Regions from separate parts of the Micromonospora violae genome, predicted to be linked through region 3. Evidence: riboswitches for the same ligand, from Rfam matches in the RefSeq annotation. Region 3 holds a riboswitch; each other region holds the start of a gene.
The links. A riboswitch is a leader RNA that binds a small molecule or an ion and turns the genes downstream of it on or off. The one in region 3 is predicted to bind cyclic di-AMP.

Region 1 (7,230 bases), 5.5 Mb from region 3:
TGGTGGGGGTGTCCTACCGGCTGGCCGCCGGAGCGGTGCGCCCGGTGGCCGCCGCGCCGGCCGGCTTCGCGACGGTGGACCCCTCCACCGGATCGGTCGAGTCGGCCGCGCCCGCCACCGTCTGACGCGGCGAGGGCCGCCCCGCGCGACGCGGAACGGCCCTCGACGGGGGTCGTACGGGTCAGAGCAGCGACATGTGGACGTGGTCGGTGTGGTTCGACGGCCCGCTGTACGACTTCCAACCGGTGGCCGGGAACCAGATCTGCCGGTTCCAGATCACGTAGTAGATGCCGAGCCGGTCGGCGTTACGGATGAGGAACGCGGCGACGTTGTTGCCGTACATCCGGGTGTCCTCGTTGTGCCACGGCGCGAAGCCACTCTTCTGCAGCGACCAGTCGCAGGCGCGGCCCTTCGGGTGCTCCCACGGCCCACCGGGGCGGTAGCAGCCGACGAACCGGTTGAACCCGGCCCGCTTGACCTCCTTGTACGCGTGCAGCGTGCGGGGGGTGACGCAGCCGGACGTGGTCGGGTCGTTCTCGCTGCACGACTGGGGCTTCCAGTCACCGTCGGCGGTGCGACCCGGACCGATCTTCGCCACCGGGGAGGTGGCGTCCACCAGGCCGCCGGTGAAGCCCTTGCCGCCGACGAGGGCGAGCGCCTTGTTGGCCTCGCTCTTCCGCCTCGCCATCAGAGCGGTCTGCTTCTGCTGCTCCCGGACCTCCGTGTCGAGGGCCAGCTTCGCCTGCTCGGCGCGGGCCTTGACCTCGTTGACCTCGGAGAGCTTCTTCTCGTGGACCATGTTCAACTCGTCGAGCGCCGCCGCGCGCTGGACGAACGAGTCGGGACCGTCGCTCTCCAGCAGCATCGCGACTGCGCCGATCCGACCGGTCCGGTACGACTGGGCGGCGATCTGCCCGACCTGCGGGGCCAACGCGTCCAGGTCGGCCTTGGCCCGCGCGACCTCCAGCGCCAACTCGCCCTGCCGCTTCTTCGACTTGTCCAGTTTGGACTTGGCGGCGGAGTAGTCGCGGTTGGCCTGCTCGATGACGTCGGTGAGCAGCTTGGGCTCGCCGTCCTCCTCGTGCCCGGACGGGGTGGGGGTCGTTGGCGCGGCGTGCGCCGGGAGCGGCCCGGCGAACACGGTCAGTGCGGCGATCACGGCCACCACGGGTGTCAACCAGCGGCGTAGGGGTGCCGTCACAATGTTCCCTTCCGTCGACCGCCGACCGGGTTAGCTGCCGGGTTCGGGGCGGAAGTGGCCCCTACCGCTGACGCGGATTCACCCCACGTACCTGGGTCCCCGGCTCGCCGGTTGGCGATTGGGCGGTGGCACCGCAGGCGCCGCTTCGCGCCTTCATCGGTAACCGGCAGCGAGGTTACCCGAGAGTCGACCGGGTGAGCTACGCCTGGAGGCCGACCAAAAGCGTCATTTCGCCATAGCGTTGAGTTACCAGTGACGTGGTTCTCAGGGTGGTCGCCCGATCTGGTCACGCTGAGGAGTGTCACCATGCCGAATCCGTGCTCCTGTTCGACTCCGGCCACCGGTCGGTGGCCTCGGATGGGGGTGGGGTCCGCGTCCGATCCGGCTCGTCCGAGCCGACCTTTCGCGATGAGATGAGTGCGGCCAGCGCCTCCGCGCGGTCCGGCTGGGGTCGGGGCGCGGGAGCACCGGTGGACGGCGTCGTATCGGTGCGTCCGGCGGCGGTCACCACCGCGGCCAGCCCGGTGGTCAGCGGCACGGCGGCGATCAGACCGAGGGTGGCGACCGCGCTGCGGACGATCTCCTGTGCGAGGAACTCGCTGGTGAGGATCTGCCCGATCGGGCGCGAGTCGGCGGTGAGCAGGAGCAACAGGGGCAGCGACGCGCCCGCGTACGCCAGCACGATGGTGTTGACAGTGGAGGCGATGTGCGCGCGGCCGACCCGGGTGGCCGCACGGTACAGCTGCAACCGGGTCAGCTCGGGGTTGGCGTTCGCCAGCTCGGTGACGGTGGCCGCCTGGGTGACCGTCACGTCGTCGAGCACGCCGAGCGATCCGATGATGATCCCGGCGAGCAGCAGTCCGTGCAGGTCCACGTCGCTGTGGAACATCGACAGCGTGGTGGCATCCTCGCTGCCGAAGCCGGTGAGGTGCGTCGCCGCCGTGGCGATGGCGGCGAGCACGCCGGTCAGCACCAGGCTGCCCAGGGTGCCGAGGACCGCGACCGAGGTCTGTGCGGTGAGCCCGTGCGTCAGATAGAGCACCACGAACATGATCAGGGCCGCGCCGACCACCGCCACCAGCAGTGGCGACCTGCCGGCGCCGATGCCCGGCAGCACGAAGGTGAGCAGGATGGCGAAGCTGGCGGCCAGCCCGGCGAGCGCGGCCAGACCTCGCCACCGACCGAACGCGACGATCGCGGCCGCGAAGACCAGCGCCAACCACACCATCGGGGTGCCGCGTTGGTGTTCGGCGATGTTCCAGTTGCTGGCGGTGGGGTCGGTGGGATCGGCCAGCTCGACCAGGATGACCTCGTCGCCGACGTCGACCCGGGGGGCGCCGGGGCCGTCGGGCACCGGCGTCCGTACCTGCTGGCCGGCGCTCGGCCCGTCGTCCACCCGGACGTCGACCGTGCCGCACCGCCCGCCGCCGACCCTCGGTGTGCCCTCCGGGACCGACGGCGCCGGCGGGCACGGCTCATTCACCACCCGGGTGACGGTGCCGGGGTAGCGCGGCACGTCCGCGCCACCATCGGTCTGTGGTGACCCGCCGCGCGGCCAGAGCAGCGCCGTGGCGAGCAGGGTGGCGATGAAGAGGGGTACCACCGTCACGACGAGGGTCCGTCGCACCCGTGGCGAGGCGGACGGAGCGGGGTGGGTGTGGCCGGCGCCCAAGTCGAGACTCCCAACGATCCGGTGCGGGGTACGGGTCAGCGGGCCGGGCGGTTCACCGTTTCGGTGGAAACGCGGCGGCCGGCGGGGGCAGGTCGCTGCCTGACGACCGTTCGATCACTGACGGTCAGTGTTCGGCCCGGTCGACCGCTGACGACGCCGGGTCGTGGCGGCGTCGGTGCGCCAGGGCGCAGCAAGATACGGAGGGCCATTGGGGGAGATGCTAGCCAGCCCACCCGCGGGTCGCAGGTCGTGGCGGAGTGTCGGGCGGCCGAACCCCTCGCGCGACGGGCCCCGGGGCGGCATGTTGGAACCATGCCCGCTTCGTCACCGCCCGACCCCGATCACCCGCACCGCGCCGGCTCGTCACCGCCGGACCAGCACCCCGGGTCCGACGAGCACGCCGGGCACGCCGGGTCCGCCGAGCACGACAAGCACGCCGGGCACGACAAGCACGCCGGGCACGATCCGGCGATGTTCCGCCGCCGGTTCTGGGTGTGCCTGGTGTTGACCATCCCGGTGGTGCTGACGAGTCATCTCGTGTCGGATCAGCTGGGCCTGGCCGGTGACGGCGTCCCCGGTCGATCCTGGGTGGGCCCGGTGCTCGGCTCGGTGGTGTTCTGGTGGGGCGGGTGGCCGTTCCTGGTCGGTGCGGTCCGGGAGGTGCGGGACCGGGCGCCCGGGATGATGCTGCTGGTGGCGATGGCGATCACCGTCGCGTACACCGCGTCCCTGGCCACCAGCGTCGGTGCCTTCGACCTGGATTTCTGGTGGGAGTTGGCGGCGCTGGTCACCATCATGCTGCTCGGGCACTGGCAGGAGATGAAGGCCATCGGGCAGGCGCAGGGCGCGCTCGCGGCGCTGGCCGCGCTGCTGCCCGACGAGGCCGAGCGGGTGGCGGCGGACGGGCGGGTCGAGGCGGTGCCGGTGACCGGCCTGCGGATCGGCGACGTGGTGCTGGTCCGGCCGGGAGGTCGGGTGCCCGCGGACGGCCGGGTCGTCGAGGGCGGCGCCGAGCTGGACGAATCGATGATCACCGGCGAGTCGCGGCCGGTCGCCCGGTCGACGGGCGACCGGGTGGTGGCCGGCACCGTCGCCACCGACTCGGCGGTCCGGGTGCGCGTCGAGGCGGTGGGTGAGCAGACCGCCCTGGCCGGCATCCAGCGGATGGTCGCGCAGGCCCAGGCCTCCGGTGGGCGGGCCCAACTGCTGGCCGACCGGTTCGCGGCCGCGCTGTTCTACCTGGCCACCGGCACCGCCGTGCTGACCGTCCTGGTCTGGACCGTGCTCGGTCAGCCGGACGAGGCGGTGGTCCGTGCGGTCACCGTCCTGGTGATCGCCTGCCCGCACGCGCTGGGTCTCGCCATCCCGCTTGTCGTCGCGCTCTCCACCGCGCTCGCCGCGCGGTCCGGGATTCTGGTGAAGGACCGGTTGGCGTTGGAACGGATGCGGACCGTCGGCGCGGTGCTGTTCGACAAGACCGGCACGCTGACCCGGGGCGAGCACGGCGTGACCGACCTGGTGACGGCAGCTGGCGTCGAGCGGGACGAGGTGCTGCGGATCGCGGCGGGCGTCGAGTCGGAGAGCGAACATCCGTTGGCCCGGGCAATCGTCGCGGCGGCCGGGCGCGTCGGCCCGGCGCGGGCCGCCGGGTTCCGGGCGCTGCCGGGCCGTGGTGTGCAGGCGACAATCGACGGTACGGAGTACGCGGTGGGCGGGCCGGCGCTGCTGCGGGAACTGGGCCTGGCGCTCCCGGCCGAGGTGGAGGCCGCGACCGGGCGGTGGTCGGCGCGGGGCGCGGCGGTGTTGCACCTGGTGCGGCTGCCGGGGGCCGTGCTCGGTGCGTTCGCGTTGACCGACGAGGTGCGTCCGGAGGCCCGGCGCGCCGTCGACGAGTTGCGTGCCGAGGGGGTCCGCACCATCGCCATGATCACTGGCGATGCCCGGCCGGTGGCCGAGGCGGTCGCCGCCGACCTCGGCTTCCGCCCCGGCGTCGACGAGGTCTTCGCCGAGGTGTTGCCGGCGGAGAAGGACGATCGGGTGGCCGAGCTTCAGCGGCGGGGGCTGGTCGTGGCGATGGTCGGCGACGGGGTGAACGACGCGCCGGCGCTGGCCCGGGCGGACGTGGGCATCGCGATCGGCGCGGGCACCGATGTGGCGATCGAGTCCGCCGGGGTGGTGCTGGCGTCCTCTGACCCGCGCGGGGTGGCGGCGGTGGTCCGGCTGTCCCGGGCGTCGTACCGGAAGATGCGCCAGAACCTGGCCTGGGCGGCCGGCTACAACGTGGTCGCGCTGCCGCTGGCCGCCGGGGTGCTGGCCGGGGCCGGTGTGGCGTTGAGCCCGGCGGTGGCCGCGGTGCTGATGTCGGCGTCCACCATCGTGGTGGCGCTCAACGCCCAGTTGCTGCGCCGGGTCCGTCTCGATCCCGCGTCGAACTGAGGGCGGTCAGCCGCGCTTCATGAGCCGGCCGACCGCCGCCATCATCTCGGTGGCCATCTCGTCGGCCCGCCCCTCGGCGGCGCCCTCGTGCATGCAGTGGCGGGCGTGCCCGTCGAGCAACCCCAGGGCCACCTTGTCGAGGGCGGCCTGGATCGCGGAGATCTGGGTGAGCACGTCGATGCAGTAGCGGTCGTCGTCGACCATCTTCTCGATGCCCCGGACCTGCCCCTCGACGCGGCGGAGCCGCGCGAGCAGCTGGTCCTTGCTGGCGGTGTATCCGCGAATCGGGGTGGGTGCAGTCATGCCGACCAGGATAGCCTACCCCCAGGGGGTATGGTACGGTCCTCACTACGCGATACCCCCACCGGGTACCGGTACCTAGAAGGAGACGATTCGATGGTCAACACGACGTACCAGGTGCAGGGCATGACCTGTGGGCACTGCGTCAGCGCGGTGAGCGCCGAGGTCGGCGCCATCGAGGGCGTGCGGGACGTCCAGGTCGACCTCGCGACCGGCCGGGTCACCGTCAGCAGTGAGCAGCCGCTGGACACCGCGGTTGTCCGGGCCGCCGTCGACGAGGCCGGTTACGACCTCGTCGACGCGTGATCGGGGGGCCGCCATGCGTACGGTGACGAGACTGGCCGGGTTCGCCGTCGGCCTGGCGGCGGTCTTCGGCGCGACCTACGGCGTCGCTCGGGTCGTCGACCCGGCCCCGGTCGCCGCGGACCGGCACGAGAATGCCGCCACCCCGACAGCGGATGAGCGGGACGGCACGGCCGAGCGGTTCCCCGGCGGGCTGCTCGTCTCCGAGCGCGGCCACACCCTGGAACAGGTCGCCGCGCCGGCCGGCGAGTTCGCCTTCCGGATCGCCGGCCCGGACGGCCGCCCGGTCACCCGGTACGAGGTGGCGCACGACCGGCAGATGCACCTGATCGTCGCCCGACGGGACCTCTCCGGCTTCCGCCACGTCCACCCCGACCTGGGCCCGGACGGCACCTGGCGGGTCGACACCCCACTGGCCGGCCCCGGGCAGTGGCGGGCGTTCGCCGACTTCACCCCGGCCGGGGGTGATCCGCTGACCCTCGGCGTGGACGTGACAGTCCCCGGCGAGCTGACCGAACGGCCGTTGCCCGCCCCGGCGACCAGCACCACCGTCGACGGCTACACGGTCACCCTGGCCGGCGCACCGCAGCCCGGCCGCACGTCACCGCTGACCCTGACCGTCAGCCGGGACGGGCAACCGGTCACCGACCTGGAGCCCTACCTGGGCGCGTACGGGCACCTGGTGGCGCTGCGTCGGGGTGACCTGGCGTACCTGCACGTGCACCCGGACGGGACGCCGGGCGACGGGCGCACCCCGCCCGGTCCGGCCGTCACCTTCCTCGCCGACGTGCCCTCGAATGGCAGCTACCGGCTCTACCTCGACTTCCAGCACGGCGGGCGGGTGCACACCGCCGAGTTCACCGTGGTCGTCGACGCTGCTGCCACCGGAGCCGTCCCCACCCCGGGCGGACCGACCCCGGGCGGACCGACCCCGAGCGGACCCGCACCGACCGGCGACGCCGACCACGGCGCCCCCGGACACGGCCACAACTGACGGGACCAGACGATGACCACCACCAGCAGACCCCTGCCCGAGGCACTGAACCGGATCGAGTTGGCGATCGGCGGGATGACCTGCGCCGCGTGCGCCGCCCGGATCGAGAAGAAGCTCAACCGGATGGACGGGGTGAGCGCCACCGTCAACTACGCCACCGAGAAGGCGACCGTCCGGTACGTCGACGGTGTCACCCCGGACGACCTGATCGGCACCGTGGAGAAGACCGGCTACACGGCGGCGCTGCCGGCCCCGCCCAGCGCGGAACCGCCGGTCGACCCGTTGCGGGCCCCGCGTACCCGCCTCTGGGTCTCGGTGGCGCTG
Region 2 (7,230 bases), 3.4 Mb from region 3:
GTAATCAGATACTGAAAAGTGCGGATATGGGTGGCTTTGTGGGTCCGGATCCGCGAATTGCTCATCCCGAGGGGTGGCGACCGAGGCCATCGGAGGAATACTCTCGGTCGCGGCCCGCGTACTGATGAGGCGCCCGGGGGACGGGCGGGTGGAGGTGCTCGCGTGAGCCTGTCGATCGTGAAGTCTGTTCTGTCCGGTGGTGTCGTGGAGATCGCCCCACGGGGCGAGATCGACGTCGACACAGCGTACGAGGTGCGCGAAGCGATCGCGGAGGTGCTGGCCAAGGGCCGCCCGCTCCGCATCGAACTCAACATGAGGCTGGTCACCTTCATCGACTCGGTCGGCATCAGCGCCATGGTTGCCGGCTTCCAGACGGCCGAGGTCAGCGGCGTCAAGCTGGTGGTGACCGAGCCGAGCCGATTCGTGCACCGGCAGCTCTGGGTGACCGGCCTGCTCGGCCTCTTCGGCGCCCCGGAGCCCTACTTCGCCGGTGCCGCCACCCCCGAGGTGCTGCCCGGCGCCTGAGCGCGTCGGTGAGCGCGAGGAGTGAGCAGCCCCGCAGTCGCGAACGAAGCCGTGCGGGCTACTCGTCCAGGCCGGTCAGGTCGATGTCGCTCGCCTCGCTGACCGCCCGGATGGCTGTCACCGACGCGTACCCGGCAGCCAGCAACGCCACGTCCGTGCCGGGCTGTGCGGCCTGCCCCGGCTCCTGCAGTGAGGTACGCACGAAGCCGTGGCCGGATTCCGCCACCGTCATCTGCACCTGACCGAAGCTGGCCAGGGTGCCTCGCCGCACGCCGCGCAGCTCCCCGTGCGGCAGGTCGGGAACGTTCACGTTGAGCACGCTCTCCATCGGCGCGGAGGTCAACCGGGGGAGCAGGTCCAGGGCGACGCGCGTGGCGGTGTTCCAGTGCCGCTCGGCGTCGCGTACCCGAGCGGCGGCGTCCACCGCGGCCCCGCCGCTCGCGGCCGTCGCCTCGCCGGCCGAGAGCACGTCGAGGGAGACCGCCATCGCCCGGCAGCCGTTGGTGGCGGCGGTGAACGCGGCGCCCACGGTCCCGGAGTGCAGCACCGCCCGACCGGCGTTGGCACCCCGGTTGACACCGGAGAGCACCACCGACGGCGGCGGGCCGAACGCCCCGTGCAGGGCGATCAGCGTGATGAAGCCGGGGGACCCGGCGACTCCGTACGCCGGCACACCCACCAGCTCGGGCAGCGGGTGGTCGTTCACGACGACGCGCCCGTCGCGTTCCACGGCGCTCATCGCGGCGCTGGTGCCGCTCGCCTCCTCCATCGGCGCGGCGACCACCACGTCCAGGCCCCGCTGCCGGGCCGCCCAGGCCAGGGCCTGGATGCCCGGTGCCGCGATCCCGTCGTCATTGGTGATGAGCACCCGTAGGGTCATCGCTCGATCACCCGGTCGGCCAACTCGTCCGGAGTGGTCCGTTCCTGTTGCCGGCTGTCCGCCGGCACCAGTCGGACCCGGTCCACCAGGCCGGTGATCGAGTCCAACCGCCCGGTGCCCAGGCCGTGCCGGGTCACGTTCAGCGCGCCAGCGGCGGCACCGGTGCGGATGGCGGTCCGGATGTCTCCGCCCCTGGCCACGACGGCCGCCACTCCCGCGGTCATCGAGTCGCCCGCACCCCGCGGGTCGGCCGCCTCCAGCCGGGGCATCTCGACCTGGAACAGCTCCCCGTCGATGAGCGCCAACGCCGGCTGATCGGCGCGGCTGACCACCACCGTCTCGGCGCCGCCCGCGTGCAGCTCGTACATGGCCCGGGTCAGCTCCACGCTGTCGTCGCTGCGGGCGCGACCGTCGCGGATCAGCTCCTCGTGACTCACCTTGAGGAAGAACACCCCGCTCTCCAGCACCGACGTGAGGTGGTCACCGGAGAGGTCGACCACCACCCGGCCGCCGTTGGCGCCGAGGTCGGCGGCGAAGCGTCGGTACAGGTCGGCAGGGACGAGCCAGGGTTCGTTCGGCCCACTGAGGATGCTCACCGAGGCGCGCAGGCCCTCGCCGAGCGCGAGGTTGTACAACTCGTCGATCTCGTGCCGGCTCAGCGGCTGCCCGGGCACGTCGGCGATCTCCTGCCGGGAGCCCGCCCGGCGATCGTGCACGTACCCGCCGCTGCCGGAGTCGCGGACCACCACCTTGAGGTCCACGCCCTCGCTGACCAGCAGTGGCTCCAGCACCTGGCCGATCTCGCCCCCGAGGGCGGCGCAGAGCACCACGTCGACGCCGAGGGAGATCACCATCCGGGCCTGCCAGACACCCTGCCCACCGGGGTGCAGGTGCAGCTCGGGGTGGTCGTTGGGCTGGTCCACGGTCACCGTCAGCTGTGGCGTGGGCGCGAAGACCATCACGTGCCCACTCATCGGTCGTCGCTGTTCATGCTGGCCGCCTCCGGCACCCTCGGAAGACTTCGTACCAATCGACCTTAATGGGGCAGGTGGTGCCAGGTCGCCGCATCGGCCCGGTCCGGTGCGGCACCCGGGGCGGTCGGGCGTTGCCAGCCAGACATCGGTGCGGGACGATCGGGCGACCAACGACGGCGGGAGACGGTGTGCTCAGCAGCGATACCTTCAGCTACACCGTCCAGGCCCGGTGCTCACCCGCCGAGGCGGCAGCACTGCTCAGTGACCTGACCCGGCAGGGTGAGCTGCATCCGCTGATCGTCCGGGTCCGCCGGGTGCCGCCCCGACCCGGCGCGCGGGCCAGTTACACGATCAACGACCGGTTGGCGGCCGGCCCGCTGCGGTTCCGGACCACGTACCACGCGGACGTGCTGATCATCGGGACCGACGAGATCGTCACGGTGGCCCGCCAGTGGCCCGCCACCACGGTACGCAACCACACCCGCCTGCGCGCCGAGCCGGACGGCCTGGTCCGCATCGACGTCGAGATCACCCTGACCGCGCCGACGCCGCTGTTCCGCTACGCGTTCCGCCAGGCCCGAGCCGCTCACCTCGCGCTGGCGACCCGGCTCGGCGCGGCCCTGGACCGCAGCGCCGACCCGTCGCCCCCCACCTGACCGGCGCGCCGTCGCCCCCACGGCTTGTCCGTGGCGAGCACGGTCGCGATGATCATCAGGCCCGCGCCGTCGCGGTCGACGTAACGTCACCGAGGTCGGGGTATCCCGGCGTGCGGATGCCCCGACCTCGGCGACAGCGAGCGGATGCCCCTGCTCGGACGGGTCAGTAGACCGACAGGTGCACGTGGTTGGTGTGGTCGGTGGACGGGGTGCCGTGCGCGCCGCTGTACGACTTCCACCCGCTGCTGGGCAGCCAGATCTGCTTGTACCAGATCACGTAGAGCACGGCGAGCCGGTCCGCGTTGCGGATGAAGTACGCGGCCAGGTTGTTGCCGTACGTCTTGTCGCCGCCGGTGGCGACCCCACCGAAGCCGTTCTTCTGTGCTGCGAAGTCGCAGGCCCGACCCTTCGGGTGTTCACCGGAGCCGCTGGGGCGGTGGCACGAGACGTACCGGGTGAAGCCGGCGGCCTTGGCCTGGTTGAGCGCGTGCAGCGTGCGTGGGGTGATGCAGCCGCTGGCCGGCGTCGGGTCGTTGACGCTGCATGACTCGGAGGGCCAGGAGCCGTCGGAGTTGCGCGGCGCGGCCTTCGCGTTGGCGGTGGAGGTACCCCGGTTGGAGCCGGTGTCGGTGGTGGTCTGCGGCTTGGCCGCGGTGGCCACGGTCAGGGCCCGTTCGGCCTGATCCTTGCGCTTGGCCATCACCGCCACCTGCTTGCGCTGTTCGTTGATCTCGCCGTCCAGCGCGGTCCGGGTGCGGTTGGCCCGGTCCTTGCTGGCCAGCAGGTCGCGCAGCACCCGGTCCTCGTTGGCGGCCACCGCGTCCAGCGCGGCCGCCCGGTCCATGAAGCCCTCCGGGGTGTTGCTGTTGAGCAGCGCCGACATCGCGCCGAGCCGGCCGGTCCGGTACGCCACTTCGGCGATCTCGCCGACCTTGCCGTTGCGCTGGTCGATCTCGACCTCGATGGTCTTGAGCTGGGTGGCGAGCTGCCGCTGCCGTTGTACCGAGGTGTCCAGGGCGCGTTTCGCGTCCAGGTAGCCCTTGCTGGCCGCCTCGAGTTGGGCGCGCAACGCCGGGGTGCCGCCCTCCTCGTCGGAGTTGGGCGCGGCGGCCCGTTGGCCGGTCGGGGGAGCGGCCGAGGCGGTGCCGGCCGGAAGCGCGACGCCGAGGGCGAACATCGCGACGATCAGGGCCGCCAGGCGGGCGGCGGGTGGTCGTGCTGGTGCCACTGCGCATGTCCTTCCGTCAGCCGCCGACCGGGTTAGCTGTCGGGTTCGGGACGGAAGATCCCTACCGCTGACGCGGATGCACCCCAGGAACGTGGTTCCCCGGTTCGCCCTGCTGGGCGATTAGGCGGCGACCGCCACCGGCGCCGGGAGGGCGCCGCCTGGTGGAGGCCGGGACTGAGCCTACCGGTGCAGGTGGGGCGACTGCAGCCGATGTGACGGACGGTGCGTGCGTTACCACGGAAAATTACCGTGATCCCGTCACCACTCGATGGAGCCACACGCCCCGGCGGCGGCGCCGGGCTCGATCTGCAACGTCGCGTGCTCGATGCGGAAGTCGTCGTGCAGGGCCGTGCGGGCTGCGGCGAGCACCGCGCCGACGTCCGCGCCGGGTGCCATGGTCAGGTGTGCGGAGGCCACCTCCATGCCCGAGGTGAGCGTCCAGACGTGCAGGTCGTGCACCTCGACGACACCGGGGACCGCGGCCAGTCGGTCGTGCACGGCGGTCACCTGGAGGTGCTCCGGGGCGGCCTGCACCAGGATGCGGATGGCGGCGCGGGCCAGCCGCCAGGTGCGCGGCAGGATGAAGACGCCGATGGCGACCGCGACCAGGGGGTCCGCCCACCACCAGTCGGTGACGGTGATGAGCAGCGCCGCGCCGATGACGCCGAGCGAGCCGAGCAGGTCGCCGAGCACCTCCAGGTAGGCGCCCTGGAGGTTGATGCTCTCCCGGGCCCCGGCGCGCAGCAGGGCGAAGGCGGCGATGTTCGCGAGCAGACCGAGCACAGCCACCGCGAGCATCGGGCCGGCGATGACCTCGGGCGGGTCGCCGAAACGGCGGATCGCCTCGATCACCACGTAGATCGCGACGCCGGAGAGCAGGACGGCGTTGGCCAGCGCGGCGAGCACCTCGAGTCGGTAGAGCCCGAAGGTGCGCTGCGGGTCGCCGGTGGCCCGCCGGGTCGCCGTGATGGCGGCGAGCGCCATCCCGATGCCGAGCACGTCGGTGAACATGTGCCCGGCGTCGGAGAGCAGGGCGAGTGAACCGGTGTGCAGGGCCACCACGGCCTCGACCACCATCAGGGTGGCGAGGAGCCCGAATGCCGCCCAGAGTCGACCCCGGTGCTGGTGTGCGGCATTGGCGACGGAGCCGTGGTGGTGGTCATGACCTGCGCCCACGAGATCCACCTTCCGCCGCCGATCGGGACCCGGTCAAATGTATGCGCACATCGCTATGTGTGCAAGTGTACGCGTAGCGCCGTGCACCGGTGGCAGTCCGCGCAGGTCAGCCGTTCGGGTCGATGGTGGTGAGTCGCTGGGTGGCCCGGGAGAGCGCCACGTACAGGGTGCGTACGCCGGCACCCGGGTCCGCGCGGATCTCACTCGGGGCGACCAGCACCACCCCGTCGTACTCCATGCCCTTGGCCTCCAGGCTGGTCACCACCTGTAGCCGTGCGCCGCCCAGAGCGCCCAGCCAACCGGCGACCTCATCGCGGCGGGGGACCGGCGTGATCACCCCGACCGTCCCCTCCACCTCCGCCAACAGGGCGCTGGCGGCCTCCACGGTCGCGGTCTCCAACCCCGTGGCGGGCACCACCAGCTCGACCGGCTCGACCCCGGTGGAGCGGACGGCGGTCGGCAGCGGCAGGTCGGGGTAGAGCCGACGGATCTCCGCAGCCGCCACCGCGAAGATCTCCGCCGAGTTGCGGTAGTTCGTGGTGAGCGTGAAGTCGTGTCGCTTGCGCCGGCCCAGCGCCTGGTCGCGGGCTCGGGTCAGCTCCTCCGGGTCGCCGGTCCACGCGGTCTGCGCCGGGTCACCGACCACCGTCCAGGAGGCCAACCGGCCGCGTCGACCGATCATCCGCCACTGCATCGGCGAGACGTCCTGGGCCTCGTCGACCACCACGTGCGCGTAATCCCGGTAGTCCTCCGGGCGCTCCCGGGCCGCCGCGCGGGCGGCCCGCTGCCGCTCGCCGAACGTGCTCAGCTCCCGGACGCCACCGGCGAGCTGGAACGGATCGCGTCGCGCGCGGGCCGGCTGCACGGGTTTACCGAGCAGCGCGTCCAACTCGTCCAGCAGCGCCACGTCGGCGATGGTCAACCCGGCCGAGTCCAGATTCCGGTACGCGGCGTTGAGCAGCCGGATCTCCGCCGACGAGAGGATGCCTCCGGCGTACCGGCGCAGTCGGTCCGACTGCGCCAGCCAGCCGAGCACGTGCCGGGGGTGCAGCCGAGGCCACCACGCCTTGAGAAACTCCCGGAACTCCGGCCGCTCGGCGATCTCCGCCTCGAAGGCCGGCTGTTCCGGCAGGCGACCGCTGCTCAGCTCACGGGCCTGCGCCCAGAGCGCGGCGAACACCCCGTCGAAACCGGCCCGGCGCACCTCGTTGCGCCGCGCGCCCCGGTGCAGCGCGCGATCCCGGATCCGGTCCAGCGTGGCCCGGTCCAGGCGCAGCAGCGTCCCCCGGTAGAGCAGCCGCAGCTCACCCGGGCCGCCCGGCACCGCGTCGCGGGCCGCCCGCTCCAGGACCCGGCGCATCCGCAGCGAGCCCTTCACCGCCGCCACCTCGGGCGGGTCGGTGCGGGTGGCGGTCATCCCCGGAAAGAGGGTGCCCAGCGAGTGCAGGGTCGCGGTGTCCTCACCCAGCGACGGCAGCACCGAGCCGATGTACTCGACGAAGACCGACGACGGGCCGACCACCAGGATGCCTCCGCCGGCGTAGCGGCTGCGGTCGGAGTAGAGCAGGAACGCGGCCCGGTGCAGGGCGACCGCGGTCTTTCCGGTGCCGGGGCCGCCCGCGACGATCGTCACTCCGGAGCCGGGCGAGCGGATCGCCTCGTCCTGCTCCCGCTGGATGGTCGCCACGATGTCCCGCATGCCCCGGCCGGTGGCCTTCGACAGGGTGGCCAGCAACGCGCCGTCACCGACGACCGTCATCCCCTCCGGGGCGGCGGGCGGGTCCAGCAGGT
Region 3 (7,230 bases):
CCGCCGCCGGGTCCTCCACGTGCGCGTTGTGGCCGAGACCGGGCAGCGTGGCGACCGGTACGCCGTACTCCTTGAGCTGTTCGTCGGTGACCATCGGGTCGTTCTCGCCGCGCGCCAGCACCACCGGCACGTCGGTCGCCGCCAGCAGCCCGGCCAGGTCGGGTTCGCCGACGGCGAAGGCGGTCGGGTCCATGGCGAGGCGCCACCGGCCGTCGACCTGGCGCAGCCCGGCGTCCACCACCGGGTGGTCCGGCGGGACCAGGCCGGCCAGGCCGGACACCCGAAGGTAGCGGCGCGCGGCCTCGGCGCGGGTGGCGAACCAGCTGACCGGGCGGGCGGCGAGGTCGGCGGCGCGGGTCAGCTCGTCGGGTGACCAGACGGCCTTGATGCCCAGCCCGACCACGGCGTCCACGGGCGTCCCGGCGGCGCGGGCGGCCAGCGCGAGGCCGACCACCCCGCCCAGCGAGTGCCCGAGCACGACCAGCCGGTCGCCGGGTGCCAGGCCGCGCGCTATCCGGTCGGCGAACCCCGCGAAGGTGTACGACGGCAGCGGCTCCGCCCAGCCGTGGCCGGCGAGGTCCGGTGCCAGCCACCGCCCCGCCCAGCGCTGCTCCAGCAGCGGCGCCCACGGCAACCAGACGTCCCCGGTCGTGCCCATTCCGTGCAGGAGCAGCAGGACACGCCCACGACCGGCGGGACCACCCGATTCATCCACCACGGCCGCAGTCTGCCACGGTTCACGGCCCGGTACGAGAGTCGTCGACGCCCGGCCGCGACATGCGGAGATGCCACGGGCGCCGGCCCCTTGTGGGGGACGACGCCCGTGACGGTTCAGCGTGCCTGGGTCAGGCGGAGTAGCCCCGGCTGGTGATCCAGTTGGCCAGGTCGATGGTGGTGATCCAGTACGACGGGTCGGCCGGGTTCGCCGAGTCGGCGATCCGCACGGTGCGACCGTTGTCCTTGTAGCCGACGACGGCGATGTAGTGCCCGCCGCCGTAGGAGTGCCAGCCGCCGTCGGTGTCGGTGGCGTCCCCGACGACGTTGGCGACCACGCCCCGGCCGTCGGTGATGGCCTTCATGACGTCGGCCTGGAGGCGGTCCATCTGCGCCGGGCTGGGCGCGGTGGGGAACATCCGGGTCCGGTACGGGGAGCCCTTCACCTCGGCGTTGAGCACCCGGGTGGTGTCCTCGGCCGAGTTGGTGCCCATCTCGGTGGTGCCCAGCTCGGCGGCGAGCTCGTCCTGGGTGCGGTCGATGCCGGCGGCGCTGAGCGCGTTGCGGGTGGCCGCCGGGCCGCAGTTGTAGTAGGTGTTCTGCGCCTCGTAGTCGTAGTCGAGCACCTTGGTCGCGGGCGGCTTCGGCTTCGGCTTGCGGGTCAGGTCCGGGTTGCTCGCGGCCTTGGCGGCGGGGGACGCGGCGCTGCTGGCCGGGGCACCCGTGGTCGGCGCGGCGCTGGCCGAGGGGGACGCGTCCCGGGCGTCGCCGCGGGAGGCGGCGACGTCGCTGCGCAGCTCGGCGACGGTGGTCGCGGTGCGCTGGCCGGCCGGGGCGTCGTCGGCCGTGGTGAGCAGGGCTCCGGTGGTGGTGGCGATCACGAGGGCCGCGGCGGAGGCGGCGACGATCTGGTACGGGCGCTCGGTGGCGAGGCGGCGGAGCTGACGCTGCAGGGTGTGCTTCACGGGTCCTCCACGGATCGGGGGGAGAGCGGCACACCGGGGCCGGACCGGTATCCGGGCAGGCGCCAGCGCGCGGACCGTGGTCCGCGGATGGTGAACCGCTCAGGGGAACGCCCGGCGCGGCCGGGCGGGAAAGGCGATGACCCGGGGGGTCAGCTCACCGTCACGAGACGAATGAGCGGGCGCACCGCCGCGCCGTGGAGGCGAGGGAACAACCGAGGGGTGGAAAGGTGCTGCACGAGGATGAGACTCCTTCCGACACCGCCTACCGGGTTAGCTGACGGATTCGGGCGGGAAGATCGCCCTACCGCGGGCCGTGCCGCGCGGATTCACCCCGGACTTGCTGATGGGTCCCCGGTTCGTTGATCACGATTAAGCGGGTCGACGCGGCGTCGCCTCTTGCGATCGGTTACCGCATCGGACGGCACGACACTACTGGCCGCTTCGCGCCCTGCCAAGCCAGGTTCACCTGCGTAAACCTCAATTGGCACGCCAATTTCTGCGCGTATTGCCGATGATGTGACTCGATGGGACATCCGGTTACGGAGACGCCTGCGGGCGACAACCGGACGGGCCGCAAAGAACGCGACCACAATCGCGCGAACAATGACGCTGATCGCGTCGGGCGTCCGATTTCACCGGCGCGTGACCGGGCTCACATAACGGATCGGGCTCAACCCACGCGGGCCGGGCGCCACCGGGCCACGACAGCCGGACGCAACGCCCCGGCCACCGTCCGGCGAGCGGGTGCCGGGGTCGGGCGCAGCCGGGCAGCCGCCGCGTACGCCTCCTCGGCGAGGGTGCGCGCCGACTCGGCGGCCAACTCCGCGTCGCGCCACGCGGCCCGCTCACGGCCGGCGGCCACCTGGTAGTCGGCCAGCCGCGCATCGCGGATCACCCGGCTGATCAGCGCCTCCTGCTCGACCGGGTGTCGTCGGGGATCCCAGCCGTGCCGGTGCCCGAACACGTCACCGAGCTGCGCGATCGTCAGGTCACCCCGCCAGTACGCCGCCATCGCCGCCCGGTGCAGATAGCGTTCCCGGGCGGCGTACTCGGCGGGGGTGTGCGGGGTCTGCGGGGTGGGGAACGCCCGGCCGCCGGCGAAGCGACGCGCGGCGGCGTCCGCCTCGTCGTACCTGCTCCAGGCCCGCTCCAGCTGCTCCTGAGCGGTCAGCCAGGCGGCGCGTCGCCGCCGGGCGGTGGTGGCCGCGCCGGACGCGGCGACGGCCACCTCCTCGGCGTAGCGGCGCCTGTCGACGGCCTCGGCGGCGGCCACCTCCCGAGCGGTGGGCTCGGCCGGGAGCGGGTCGTCCGTGGGCTGGTCCCGTTCGGGGCGGGCGGCCAGCACGGTGAGCAGGCCCAGGGTCAACAGGATCAGGGTGGACCAGATGGCGGCGGCCTGCGGCACCTCGGTCACGAACTGGTAGAAGACGACGGTCTCCATGGTCGGCACCTCGGGGAGAGAGCAGTGCGATGAAAGCCGCGCCGACCGGCGGGGCTTTGGTGGGCCACGGTCAGCGGGTCAGGGAGCGGGTGGGTCGACAGGGCGCGGCGGTGGGACGGTCGTCCCGGTGGCTCAGCGCCCGGGTGGGGCCCGGGAAGCCCGGCCGCTCGCACCATCGGCGAGGGGCAGCCGGTCAGACTCGGCGGCGCGAACCGACGGCACGCGCACCGCGATCGTGCGCTGGTCGCCGGGGAGCGTCACCGGCGTGTCGACCGACCAGGTCGGAGCAGACTCCCCGGCCGCCTTCGCCGGGGCCGGGCGGGCCGCACCGTGTGCCCACGACCCCGTGGCGTCCGCACCACCGACGCCCGGCGCACGGCCGGCGTTGGTGGCGGTTGGTGCCGATGGCGCGGCGTGCCGGACGGTGGCCGCCAGCGGCCCGGCGGCGACCGGGGCCGGCCGTGCGCTCGACTGTGGCACCATGCTCGACTGTGGCACCGGGCCGGGCGTCGACGTGGCGGCCGTGGCCGGGCCTGCGCCGAGCGCCAGGGCCGCGACGACGGCGAGACTGGTCAGCACCCGCGTCGCCCAGCGCGCAACCCACCACAGCGGACAGGTGAACGCGACCGGGAGCACGTCCCCACGCTACCGTCGCGCCGACCCGGACGCACCGACCACGGGCGTGTCGGATCACGCCGCGCCGACCCGCTGACCAGGATGGACGCTGTCAGCGCGAGTCGACGTACGCTGATCCACCGCCGGCCGGACCGACCTCGTCGGCCGCACCTCGGACCCCGCTTCCGGGGTGTGGCGCGTCGTCGGTACCGGCGGCCGTGCGTTGTCGGGGGACGGACGCCGGACGGGCCGGACGGCGCGGCGCGAGCCGGCGCATCATCGGGGTCTCGACGAAGCGATGCAGCAGCCCGGCGAGGATCAGGTTCGCCACCAGGAAGCCGAGCACCACGGCCGGGCCGCGCCAGCCCCCGAAGCCGGTCCCCCAGTCCCCACTCCAGCGCAGCACGCTCGTCATCACCAGCACGTGCACCAGGTAGAAGGCGAACGACACCTCGCCGAGCCAGACCAGCGGCCGGGACCGCCACGGCGAGCGCCGGCCCCGCACGTCGGCGTCCGCGGCAGCGGTGATCACCAACAGGTACGCGACCGCGAGCAGCGTCGTCCACCACTCGGCGGGGATCCACTGCGCGGCCGCCACCCAGGTGACCACGAAGATCCCGCTGGCCACCGGCAGGCCGGGACCGCGCCAGAGTCCTCGACGCATCAACTCGGCCGCCACCGCGCCCAACCAGAACTCCAGCGACCGCACCGGCGGGAAGATCTGGGTGAACCACCACCGGCTCACCTCCGGCACCAGCTCCTGCGCCGGCCACAGCGCGAGGATCAGCAACGGCAGCGCGACGACGAGCGCCCAGAGCAGCTTCGGTCGGGCCCGACGCAGCAGCGGCAACGCCAGCGGCAGACAGAGGTAGAAGAAGAACTCGCAGGAGAGCGACCAGCTGACGGTGTTGATGCTGTAGAACCAGCCCGGCCGGGGGTCCCACGCCTGGAGCAGCAGCAGGTTCTCCAGCGCGGCCGCCGGCAGGACCGGGTCGGCGAACCACCAGGCGACCACCAGCGTCGCCCCCCACAACACCAGGTGGTTCGGGTAGATCTTGGCGAACCGCCGCCGCCAGAAGGTACGCCGGGAGTCGCCCACCCGGGCCGACCAGACCAGCACGAAACCGCTGAGGATGAAGAAGAACTGCACCCCGGAGAGGCCCAGGGTGAACAGCCCGTCGACCACCGCCTTGTAGTCCGGCTCGGTGATGATCCGCATGGTGCCCGCGTGGAAACCGAAGACCAGCAGGGCGGCGATCCACCGCAGCCCGGTCAACGAGGGCAGCCGGGGCGGGGCGGAGGTGGGTCGGGCGACCGACCCCGCGGCGACGCTCGTCATGCCGGGAGCCCGACGCTCGGCAGGGTCACCAGCACGGTCGTATCCTCCTCGGCGCGGCGTCGGACGGCGCGACGGCGACGCCCGCGACGGCCCGGCAGGGCCGCACCGGGGCACCCTACCGGGTCACTCCCGGCCGAACCGGACGTGTCCCACCCGCCCGACAGCCGGCGTTAACCCGTCACCGGGCGGGAGTTCAGAGATTCCACAGTCGGCGGCAACGTCAGGTTCCGGGGCCGGCCACCCGGGCCATCGAAGGTGGCGGGCGTGGTCAATGAGCCGATGCACGCACCGCTGCTGAGCATCGTCGTACCCGTCTACGGCGTCGAGGCGTACCTGTACCAGTGCCTGGAGTCGATCCGGGCCGACATCCCGTCGGGCGAATCCGACGCGGTCGAGCTGATCGCCGTCGACGACGCCTCCCCGGACGGCTGCGGCGACATGCTCCGCTCGTACGCGGTGGGCCGCGACGGCGTGCGCGTCGTGCACCTGAACAGCAACGTGGGTCTGGGGTTGGCCCGCAACGCCGGGCTCGACGTGGCCACCGGCCGGTACGTCTGGTTCATCGACAGCGACGACTGGTTGCCGCCCGGAACGATAGCGGCGGTGCTGGACCGGCTGCGTCAGCACCAGCCCGACGTGCTGATGCTCGACCACCTGCGGGTGCACGAGGGCGGCCGGCGGGAGGTCGACGCGAGCAGTCCGCTGCTGCGCGGAATCACCGGCGTCACCCGGCTGGCCGACCAGCCGCAGCTGTTGCGGGTGCAGCACACCGCCTGGAACAAGGTGATCCGCCGGGACTTCCTGGACGAGCTGGAGCTGCGGTTCTTCCCCGGCTGGTACGAGGACATCCCGTTCAGCCACCCGCTGCTGATCGGGGCCGAGAAGATCTCCGTGCTGGACCGGGTCTGCTACCTGTACCGCCAGGGCCGCCAGGGCGCGATCACCTCCACCCGCAGCGACCGGCACTTCGACGCCTTCGCCCAGTACGAGCGGCTGATGGCCTGGGTCGCGCGCAAGCACCCGGACGAGCGGTGGCAGGCCGAACTGTTCGAGCTGATGATCAGCCACTACCTGGTGGTGGTGGGCAACGACAGCCGGCTGCACCCGCACCTGCGGCGCGACTTCTTCCACCGGGCCACCGCGCACTACCGCCGGTACCTGCCCGCCGGGGGCTACCCGCTGCCCCCGGGCGTGACCGGGGTCAAGCACCGCCTCATCGGGCGGGGCGACTGGTTGGCGTACTCGGCGCTGCGCCAGGCCCACCGGGTCGCCGGGCGGCTGCGTCGGCCCGGCCCGGAGCAGCCCCTGGGTCAGCCCGGGCAAGCCGTCCTGGGCGGCGCCGACAGCGGTTCGCTCACCGGCGATGAGGACCCGGGGCGTCGGGCGGCCGCCGCGCCGACGCGCGACGGTGCGCTCGCGCCGGGGCGACTCGACGCGTTGGCCGGTGGTCAGCTGCCGTGATCGCCCCCACCCCGCACCGCGCCGGGCGCCGGGACGACTCCCGGCGCCCCGCTTTTCCAGGTCGTCCGCCCGCCGGGCGGACGACGACAGCACCACCGCACACCGGTGCGGGAGTACCCGAGCAGAGGTCGGAATGACGGCGACAATCACCATCGGACCGCACGCGGTCGGTGCCGGCGAGCGACCGTTCGTGGTCGCCGAGATGTCCGGCAACCACAACGGCGATCTGAACCGGGCGCTGGCCATCGTCGACGCGGTGGCCGAGAGTGGGGCGCACGCGCTCAAGCTCCAGACGTACCGGCCGGACACGATCACCATCGACGTCGACACCCCGGCGTTCCGGATCTCCAGCGGGCACGAGTTGTGGGGCGGGGAGAACCTGTACCGCCTCTACCAGCGCGCGCACACCCCGTACGAGTGGCACGCCCCGATCTTCGAGCGGGCCCGTGAGCGTGGCCTGACCGTCTTCTCGTCACCGTTCGACGCGACCGCCGTGGAGCTGCTGGAGTCGCTGGACGCGCCCGCGTACAAGATCGCCTCGTCGGAGCTGGTCGACCTGCCGCTGATCCGACTCGTGGCCAGCACCGGCAAGCCCATGGTGATCTCCACCGGCATGGCGACGGTCGCCGAGATCGACGCCGCCGTACGCACCGCGCGAGCCGGCGGCGCGGCGGGCATCGTCCTGCTGGCCTGCA
Region 4 (7,230 bases), 5.1 Mb from region 3:
GTCGAACGTGGTGGCCCGGTAGTACTCGCCGGCCAGCACCGCGCCGACGGCGTACCGCTGCCCGGCGGCCAGGGTGTACTGCAACGGCGAGATCGTCTGGTAGGGAACCCCGTCCGGGTACGCCGACTGCTCGGGATACGCCCGTCCGTAGACCGGGACGGTGGCCCGTCCGGGTTTCGGCGTGGCCACGACGCCGACGGTCCAGCTGGCGGTCGGGGCGGACGCCGGGTTGTGGAACCAGGCCCGTTGCCCGAGATACCAGATCGCCGTCCAGTCGCCCTGCCGCCCGGCCAGCGCGTACGTCTGCCCGGCGGATGCCCGGGCCCCGTGGTCCGACACGACCATCGTGTTCGGGCTGCCGTCCGGGCGTAGCGCGATGTCGTTGACCAGCGGTGCGTCCGCGGACGGCGCGCTGCGGAGCACCACCGCTGAGGAGCCCCGCGGCGCGCACGGCACACCCGCGGTGACGCAGCCGGTGAACGCCGGCTGGTTGGTGGCGAAGTCCGGGTCGATCCGGACCAGCCCGGTGGCCGGGGTGCCGGTGTCCAGTCGAGGTGCGTGCAGCAGGTCGAAGTAGTGCGTCCAGTCCCAGTACGGCCCCGGATCCCAGTGCATTCCCCGTACGGTCGAGGCGATGGTGCCGGGCACGTTGTCGTGGCCGATGATGTGTTGGCGGTCCAGTGGGATGCCCAGCCGCAGCGCCAGGTGCCGGACCAGCTTCGCCGAGGTCCGGTACATCGCCTCCGTGTACCAGGTCCCCTGCGCCGCGAAGCCCTCGTGTTCCAGCCCGATCGACTTCGCGTTCACGTACCAGTTGCCGGCGTGCCAGCCGACGTCCTTGGTCTTCACGTGCTGGGCGATGTGCCCGTCGACCGAGCGCAGCGAGTAGTGCCAGCTCACGTAGGTCGGGTCCTGGACGAGTTGCAGGGTCGTCGCCCAACTCGCCTCGGTGTCGTGGATGACGATGTACTCGATCTTCTGCCGGGCGGGCCGGTCGGAGAGGTCGTGGTTGCCGTAGTCCCCGTCGCCGAACGCCTCGTAAGGTGCCGGGATCCACTCGCAGGAGATGGTGCGTGGGCACTCCACCCCGTCCGGGCGGGCCAGCCGGCGCAGGCCCAGCCGGTCCAACCAGGAACGCTCGGGCCGCACCGTACGGGCCGGCAGGGTGATCCGCTGGCCGTCGTCGGTCACCCGGGACTCGCCCGCGCCGATGGTGGTGAAGACCTCGTCGGCGAAGGCCGCGGCCGCGTCGGCGCTGTCCGCGCCGGAGTACCGGGCCACCGCGCCGTACCAGGTCGCCGGGTCGGTGTCGGCACCGACCGGCGCGCCCAGATCCCTCTGGTACGCGGCCAGCAGCGCGGCTCCACCCCGGATGTTGAGGCCCGCGTCGGCGCGCAGCGCCTCAGGGGCGACGCCGGTCAGCGTGGCGGCGGCATCCACGGTCTGCAACGCGGCGGTGGACGGCCCGGGGGCGGCCACGGGCCGGGGTGCGGGCACCCGGGCGGGACGGGAGTCGTCGCCGCGGGGGTCCTCGGCACCGGCGTCGTGGTGACCACGCCCGGGCAGGGCGGTCACGTGCCGCGCGTCGGTCAGGTGCATCGGGCCGTAGCCGCCACTCGTGCTGGGTGTGCCGGCGTTGGTGTCCCAGCGGGACTCCAGGTAGGAGACGCCGAGCAGGACGACGCTGGGCACGCCGTACTCGGTGGCCGCGTCGGCGTACTGCTGTTGGCGGCCGATGGTGGGCGCGGCGGTGGCCGGGCCGACGGAGAGTGGCACCGTGGTCGCGGCGGCGACCACGGTGGCGGCGAGCAGTGCGCGCCAACCCGTCGACAGGGTGGGATGGTGCATCGAACCCCCTAGATTCTCGCGGAGTGCGGTCAGGTCACCATCGCGCCGCCCGGGAGCTCAGGTCAATACCTTTCTATTTATCGAAGTTTGCGGAAAGAATTCTTCACACACGGTCGGTGACCTCGCCCAATCGGTACGGAGTGTCACGGCCGCACGGGTTGCGGATCGGTAACGAGCGTCTCTACTCTGGTCATTCGTCGGCCCGACAGCAGCTCCGCCCAGCCCGGGCGGTAACGGACCGACACCGCCGAGTCGTTTCCGAACGAACCGGGGACCCACGTCCCTCGGGGTGAATCCGCAGCCACTGCGGTAGGGCGCCGACTTCCCGCCCGAACCCGTCAGCTAACCCGGTAGGCGGTCAGGAAGAAGGAGTACGGAACCCCGGTGGCACTCCATGCCCCGCGGCCGTCGTCCGAGCGGCCGGCATCAGCCGGCCCGTCGTCGATCGCGCCGCGCCCACGCTGGTCCCGCTTCACCACCGCTCTCGCCGCGCTGGCCGGCGTCGCCGTCGTCCTGACCGGCAGTGCCACGGCGGCCCACGCCGACCCGTCGGTCGCCGAGATCGAACGCCAGATCGACGCCGACTGGAACAAGCTCGAACCGATCATCGAACGGCACAACGCCACCCGCACCGACCTCGCCGCGAAGCGCAAGCAGGCCGACGCGCTGGCCGCCCGGATCGCTCCGCTGGAGCGCCAGGTCGACGCCGCGATGGACAAGGTCGGTGCCCTGGCCGCCCGCGCCTACATGGGTGAGAACGTCTCGACCGTCAACGCCGTGCTGGGCAGTCGGTCGCCCAGCGAGGTGGTCGGCCAGCTCGAAATGCTCGACCGCTTCGCGCACAACCAGCAGAAGGACGTACGCCAGGTGGCCGACCTGCGCGACCAGCTGGCCGCGCAGAAGGCGCCGTTGGACGAGATGGTGACCCAGCTGGCCCGTACCGAAGCTCAGTTGGCGGCGAAGAAGAAGCAGATCAACGAGGAGATCGACCGCCTGCAGAAGCTGCGCCTCAAGGTGTACGGCAACGGCGGCGGCGGTCCGCTGCGCCCGGCACCCTGCCCGGGTAGCTACCCCGGCGGCGCCGCAGGCACCGCGGTCAAGTTCGCCTGCGCGCAGATCGGCAAGCCCTACGTCTGGGGTGCCGAGGGCCCGAACTCGTACGACTGCTCCGGGCTGATGCTGGCCGCCTGGGCGAAGGCCGGCGTGTCCCTGCCGCACAACGCCGCCGCGCAGAGCCGGGTCACGAAGAACGTCAGCAGGGGCGACCTACGCCCCGGCGACCTGGTCTTCTACTACAGCGACATCCACCACGTCGGCATGTACGTCGGCGGCGGCTGGGTGGTGCACGCCTCGCAGGCCGGGCAGCCGGTCAAGATGAAGAAGGTCGACGACGGCCCGATCCACAGCTACGGCCGTCCAGGCTGACCCCGGATGACCGGAGGGCCCGTCGCGATCCGTCGCGGCGGGCCCTCGTCGTTCTGGTGTGTCAGCGGGTGGGCCTCAGCGGGTGGGCCTCAGCGCGTTGGCCAGGTGCGCCAGTGCTGCCAGGCGCGGCTGGGGGTCGGCCCCCGCTGACCCTGGTAGCGCGAGCCGTAGACCACCGAGCCGTACGGGTGCTCGGCCGGCGAGGAGAGCCGGAAAATGCAGAGCTGCCCGATCTTCATGCCCGGCCACAGGGTGATCGGAAGGTTCGCCACGTTCGAGAGCTCCAGCGTCACGTGGCCGGAGAAGCCCGGGTCGATGAAGCCGGCGGTGGAGTGGGTGAGCAGCCCGAGCCGACCCAGGGAGCTCTTGCCCTCCAGGCGGCCGGCGAGCTGGTCACCCAGCGAGATGACCTCCAGTGTCGAGGCGAGCACGAACTCCCCCGGGTGCAGCACGAACGGCTCGCCGTCGGGGACCTCGACCACCGACGTCAGGTCGTCCTGCTGCATGGCGGGATCGATGTGGGTGTAGAGGTGGTTGTTGAAGACCCGGAACAGCCGGTCGAGTCGGACGTCGATGCTGGACGGTTGAACCAGGGTGGGCTCGAACGGCTCCAGGCCCAGCGTGCCGGCCTTGATCTCGGAGACCAGGTCGCGGTCGGAGAGCAGCATCGGACCACCATAGCCGCGTTGCCAAAAGTCGCCAGATTCGGTGCCGGTGACCAGCGCGTCGAGGTCGCTGGTCGTACATTTGTTCGATAGAATGCCCACATGGCTTCCTGGTCCGAATTCGCCGCCGACGAGCCCCGACTCGCCGACGGGATCCGCGTTCTCCTCCAGCAGTACGGGCCGGGCTTTGGCTACCTGGCCACGGTCCGTGCCGACGGCGGGCCCCGCGTCCATCCGGTCTCCCCGGTCATCACCGCCGAGGGGCTGTTCTGCTTCATCATCGACTCTCCCAAGCGCCGCGACCTCGAACGTGACGGCCGTTACGCGCTGCACTCGTTCCCCCCGGAGGAGAGCGACGACGAGGCGTACGTGGCGGGGCGCGCCCGTCCGGTGACCGATCCGGTCCGGGTGGCACAGTTGGCGCAGAGCGCCCGGGCCGAGCCGCAGGCCGACTGGCGGCTCTTCGAGTTCACCGTCGACGTGGCGATGCTCACCCGCCGTGAGCAGCAGATCACGGGCATTCCGGGCCGCGCGCCGGGTCGACCGGCCGTTCGGGTCTGGCTCGACCCCCACGCCCCGTCGGCGTCCGCCGCCCCACTCGCCGTCCCGCAGGCGCGCCCGACCCGCCTCAGCCGCGACGTCCAGTGCACAGCCGCCTGACCACGCCATGATCCACTCGGTTTCCGTGAAGTCGGGGTGTCCCAGCGCTCCGGACACCCCGACTTTCAGAAAGTCGAGTGGACCAACCCGGGCCGCCCCGGGTCGTGCGGTATGTGGACACCTCCAGCCGGCAGGGGTACCTGGGTGCACGGGCACGACGACTCGGGTACAGTGGTGCCGCTTGCGGGTGTAGTTCAATGGCAGAACATCAGCTTCCCAAGCTGACAGTGCGGGTTCGATTCCCGTCACCCGCTCCACCGCGAAGGCCCTGGCCAGGACGACAGTCCCGAGCCGGGGCCTTCGACGTTGCGGCGGCCTGCATCCCCGGACGGAGACAGCGCTCGCACCTGCGAGCGCTGCGGCCCCTATCGGTAGTCGGCGTAGATCCGACGCTCCACGCCATCGACGGTGACCGGGCCGCCGTGGGGAAGGATCCACTGCGGTCTGGTGTGGCCGAACGGGACGCCGACGCAGACGACGGCTTCCGGGTTGTAGCGGGTCACCACGTCGACGACGGTGTCCCGCTGCTGCTCGCGTAGCCGTGCCCGATCAGCAGCCGGGGGGCGACGGGTGTGGTCGGAGACCGGCGGACGGGCGACCAGGACCGCGTCGACGGCGCTGAGCAGGCCGCGTTCGCCCAGTGCGCGGACGATCCAGCCGACCTCGCGGGCGGGGAGGAGCTTCTCCGACGTTTCGATGATCAGCACCCCGCCGTGCAGTACCTCCGGGGGGAACGGGAAGCGCCCTGCCGTCAGGACCCACTGAATGACCTCCAGGCAGCCGCCCCAACTGGGGCCGGTAACGGTGCGGGAGGGCCCGTGCCAGCTCCACGGCTCGGTTGGTTCGCGCTCTCCGAAGGACTTCAACGCCTGCGGGTCTGCCCAGTCGATCCCGACGTCCTCGGACTCACCCGGATCGGTGATCTCCAGTCGTTCCCCGGTGAGCAGTGCGGCCCGCAGCGACCGGACGTGAACGTCGTCCACGGCCGGCCCGGGGCCGAGGTGCACCTGGGAGGATCCGCCGTAGAAGCTGGCGATGCCGTGGCCCCAGAGCCAGTGGTGCAGGTTGGTGTTGTCGCTGGTGCCGAGGAACGGCTTCGGGTCGGCTCGGGCCAGGTCGGCGTCCAGGTGGGGGATGACAGTGATCTGGTCCTCGCCCCCGACGACGGCGAGGATGCCGCGTACCTGGGGGTCTGCGAAGGCGGCGTTGATGTCCGCCGCACGCGCTGCCGCGCTCGCACCCACCTGGCGGGTGGTGGGGTATTCGACCGGAACGAGGCCGGTCAGGTCGGCGAGGCGTCGCATGGCCTGCTCGTGAATCGCTGGATAGGCACCAGCCGCAGCGAAGGACGGCGAAAGGACCGCGAGGTGGTCACCGGGTTGCGCCTTCCGGGGACGAACAAGCTCATGCACCATGTCGAGATCCAACAGGTCTGCCAGCCGGTGCGCATCTCATTTGTGACAGGTTCCAGGAGAACCACGGCGGCGTCGACCAAGCGGAACGACTCGGCGGCTGGCTGGCTGTGGTGCAGGTACGGGCAACACAAATGCGTCTCATCTTCATGGCAAGATCTGCCAGGTGCAGGTCGGGTTACTCGGTCCATTCGAAGTTCGCACGGGCGACGGAACCCTCACCGACGTACCGGGCGCTCGCCTGCGCGGGCTGTTGACAGTCCTCGCGCTCAACCCGGGGCACGTGGTCCCGAAGGCGACTCTCGTGGACTGGATCTGGGCTGAGAACCCACCCACCGATGCGGCGAACGCCCTGCACCGCCTGGTGTCCCGGCTGCGGAAGCTGCTGCCGGAAGGCGCGATCGAGGGGCAGACCGACGGCTACCAGTTGACGGTGGTGCCCGATTCCGTCGACGCCGTACGGTTCGAGCGCCTCGTCGGTCAGGCGCGCGATGACGAGGGTCCGCAGCGGGTCCGACGGCTCCGCGAGGCCCTCTCCCTGTGGCGGGGTGCGGCCATGCAGGACGTCGGCGTGACCGACAGCGCGGCGTTCGAGGCGGTGGTCACCCGGCTGGAGAGGCTGCGCCTGACCGCCGTGGAGGATCGCTTCGACGTGGAGATCAGCCTCGGTCACGGTCCGGAGGTGGTCGAGGAGCTGACCGACCTGGTGGCCGCGCACCCGGTGCGGGAACGACTCGTCATGTTGTTGATGCGTGCGCTCGCCGCAGGCGGTCGGGACAACGAGGCCCTGCTGGTTTATCAACGCACCAGCGAGGCTCTGGCCGACACGTTGGGCGTCGATCCCTCGCCGGAGCTTTCGGCGTTGCACGTCGCGTTGCTGCGGGGCGAGTTGGGGCGGCGGGAGGAGAACCGCAAGACCAACCTCCGGGCCGAGTTGAGCAGTTTCGTCGGCAAGGACGACGCCGTCGCCGAGGTGGGTGCGCTCGTCGCCCAACACCGGCTCACGACACTGATCGGACCGGGCGGCTCGGGGAAGACCCGGCTGGCCACGGAGACCGCGCGACAGATGCTCGGCGACCTGCCGGACGGGGTCTGGCTGGTCGAGCTCGCCGCGATCGGCGCTGGCGGTGACGTGGTGCAGGCGACGCTCGCCGGGCTCGGGCTCCGGGATGCTCTGCTCGGCGAGGCGCCGAGCATGGAGCTGATCGACCGGCTCGTCG

Region 1: linked by a shared signal. The riboswitch ahead of EV382_RS28015 (coiled-coil domain-containing protein) and the one ahead of EV382_RS03010 (C39 family peptidase) in region 3 are both predicted to bind cyclic di-AMP.
Region 2: linked by a shared signal. The riboswitch ahead of EV382_RS17860 (coiled-coil domain-containing protein) and the one ahead of EV382_RS03010 (C39 family peptidase) in region 3 are both predicted to bind cyclic di-AMP.
Region 4: linked by a shared signal. The riboswitch ahead of EV382_RS25735 (C40 family peptidase) and the one ahead of EV382_RS03010 (C39 family peptidase) in region 3 are both predicted to bind cyclic di-AMP.

What each region holds. Positions count from the first base shown of each region.
Region 1 covers NZ_SHKK01000001.1:6,195,689-6,202,918, forward strand. The annotation lists gene EV382_RS28010 (carbonic anhydrase) at 1-125, shown strand, start outside; gene EV382_RS28015 (coiled-coil domain-containing protein) at 182-1,201, opposite strand; cyclic di-AMP (ydaO/yuaA leader) riboswitch at 1,206-1,336, opposite strand; gene EV382_RS28020 (YibE/F family protein) at 1,503-2,873, opposite strand; gene EV382_RS28025 (copper-translocating P-type ATPase) at 3,186-5,309, shown strand; gene EV382_RS28030 (metal-sensitive transcriptional regulator) at 5,316-5,612, opposite strand; gene EV382_RS28035 (heavy-metal-associated domain-containing protein) at 5,706-5,915, shown strand; gene EV382_RS28040 (hypothetical protein) at 5,929-6,906, shown strand; gene EV382_RS28045 (heavy metal translocating P-type ATPase) at 6,919-7,230, shown strand, end outside.
Region 2 covers NZ_SHKK01000001.1:4,050,181-4,057,410, reverse strand. The annotation lists gene EV382_RS17880 (STAS domain-containing protein) at 163-525, shown strand; gene surE (5'/3'-nucleotidase SurE) at 584-1,405, opposite strand; gene EV382_RS17870 (1-phosphofructokinase family hexose kinase) at 1,402-2,379, opposite strand; gene EV382_RS17865 (SRPBCC family protein) at 2,568-3,035, shown strand; gene EV382_RS17860 (coiled-coil domain-containing protein) at 3,199-4,263, opposite strand; cyclic di-AMP (ydaO/yuaA leader) riboswitch at 4,269-4,400, opposite strand; gene EV382_RS17855 (cation diffusion facilitator family transporter) at 4,522-5,439, opposite strand; gene EV382_RS17850 (HelD family protein) at 5,546-7,230, opposite strand, start outside.
Region 3 covers NZ_SHKK01000001.1:669,414-676,643, reverse strand. The annotation lists gene EV382_RS03015 (alpha/beta fold hydrolase) at 1-718, opposite strand, end outside; gene EV382_RS03010 (C39 family peptidase) at 846-1,679, opposite strand; cyclic di-AMP (ydaO/yuaA leader) riboswitch at 1,924-2,065, opposite strand; gene EV382_RS03005 (hypothetical protein) at 2,350-3,120, opposite strand; gene EV382_RS03000 (hypothetical protein) at 3,253-3,756, opposite strand; gene EV382_RS02995 (acyltransferase family protein) at 3,848-5,074, opposite strand; gene EV382_RS02990 (glycosyltransferase family 2 protein) at 5,354-6,535, shown strand; gene pseI (pseudaminic acid synthase) at 6,669-7,230, shown strand, end outside.
Region 4 covers NZ_SHKK01000001.1:5,726,284-5,733,513, forward strand. The annotation lists gene EV382_RS25730 (N-acetylmuramoyl-L-alanine amidase) at 1-1,848, opposite strand, end outside; cyclic di-AMP (ydaO/yuaA leader) riboswitch at 2,084-2,219, shown strand; gene EV382_RS25735 (C40 family peptidase) at 2,233-3,273, shown strand; gene dcd (dCTP deaminase) at 3,363-3,941, opposite strand; gene EV382_RS25745 (pyridoxamine 5'-phosphate oxidase family protein) at 4,041-4,598, shown strand; tRNA gene EV382_RS25750 (tRNA-Gly) at 4,782-4,855, shown strand; gene EV382_RS25755 (LD-carboxypeptidase) at 4,964-5,902, opposite strand; gene EV382_RS25760 (ATP-binding protein) at 6,177-7,230, shown strand, end outside.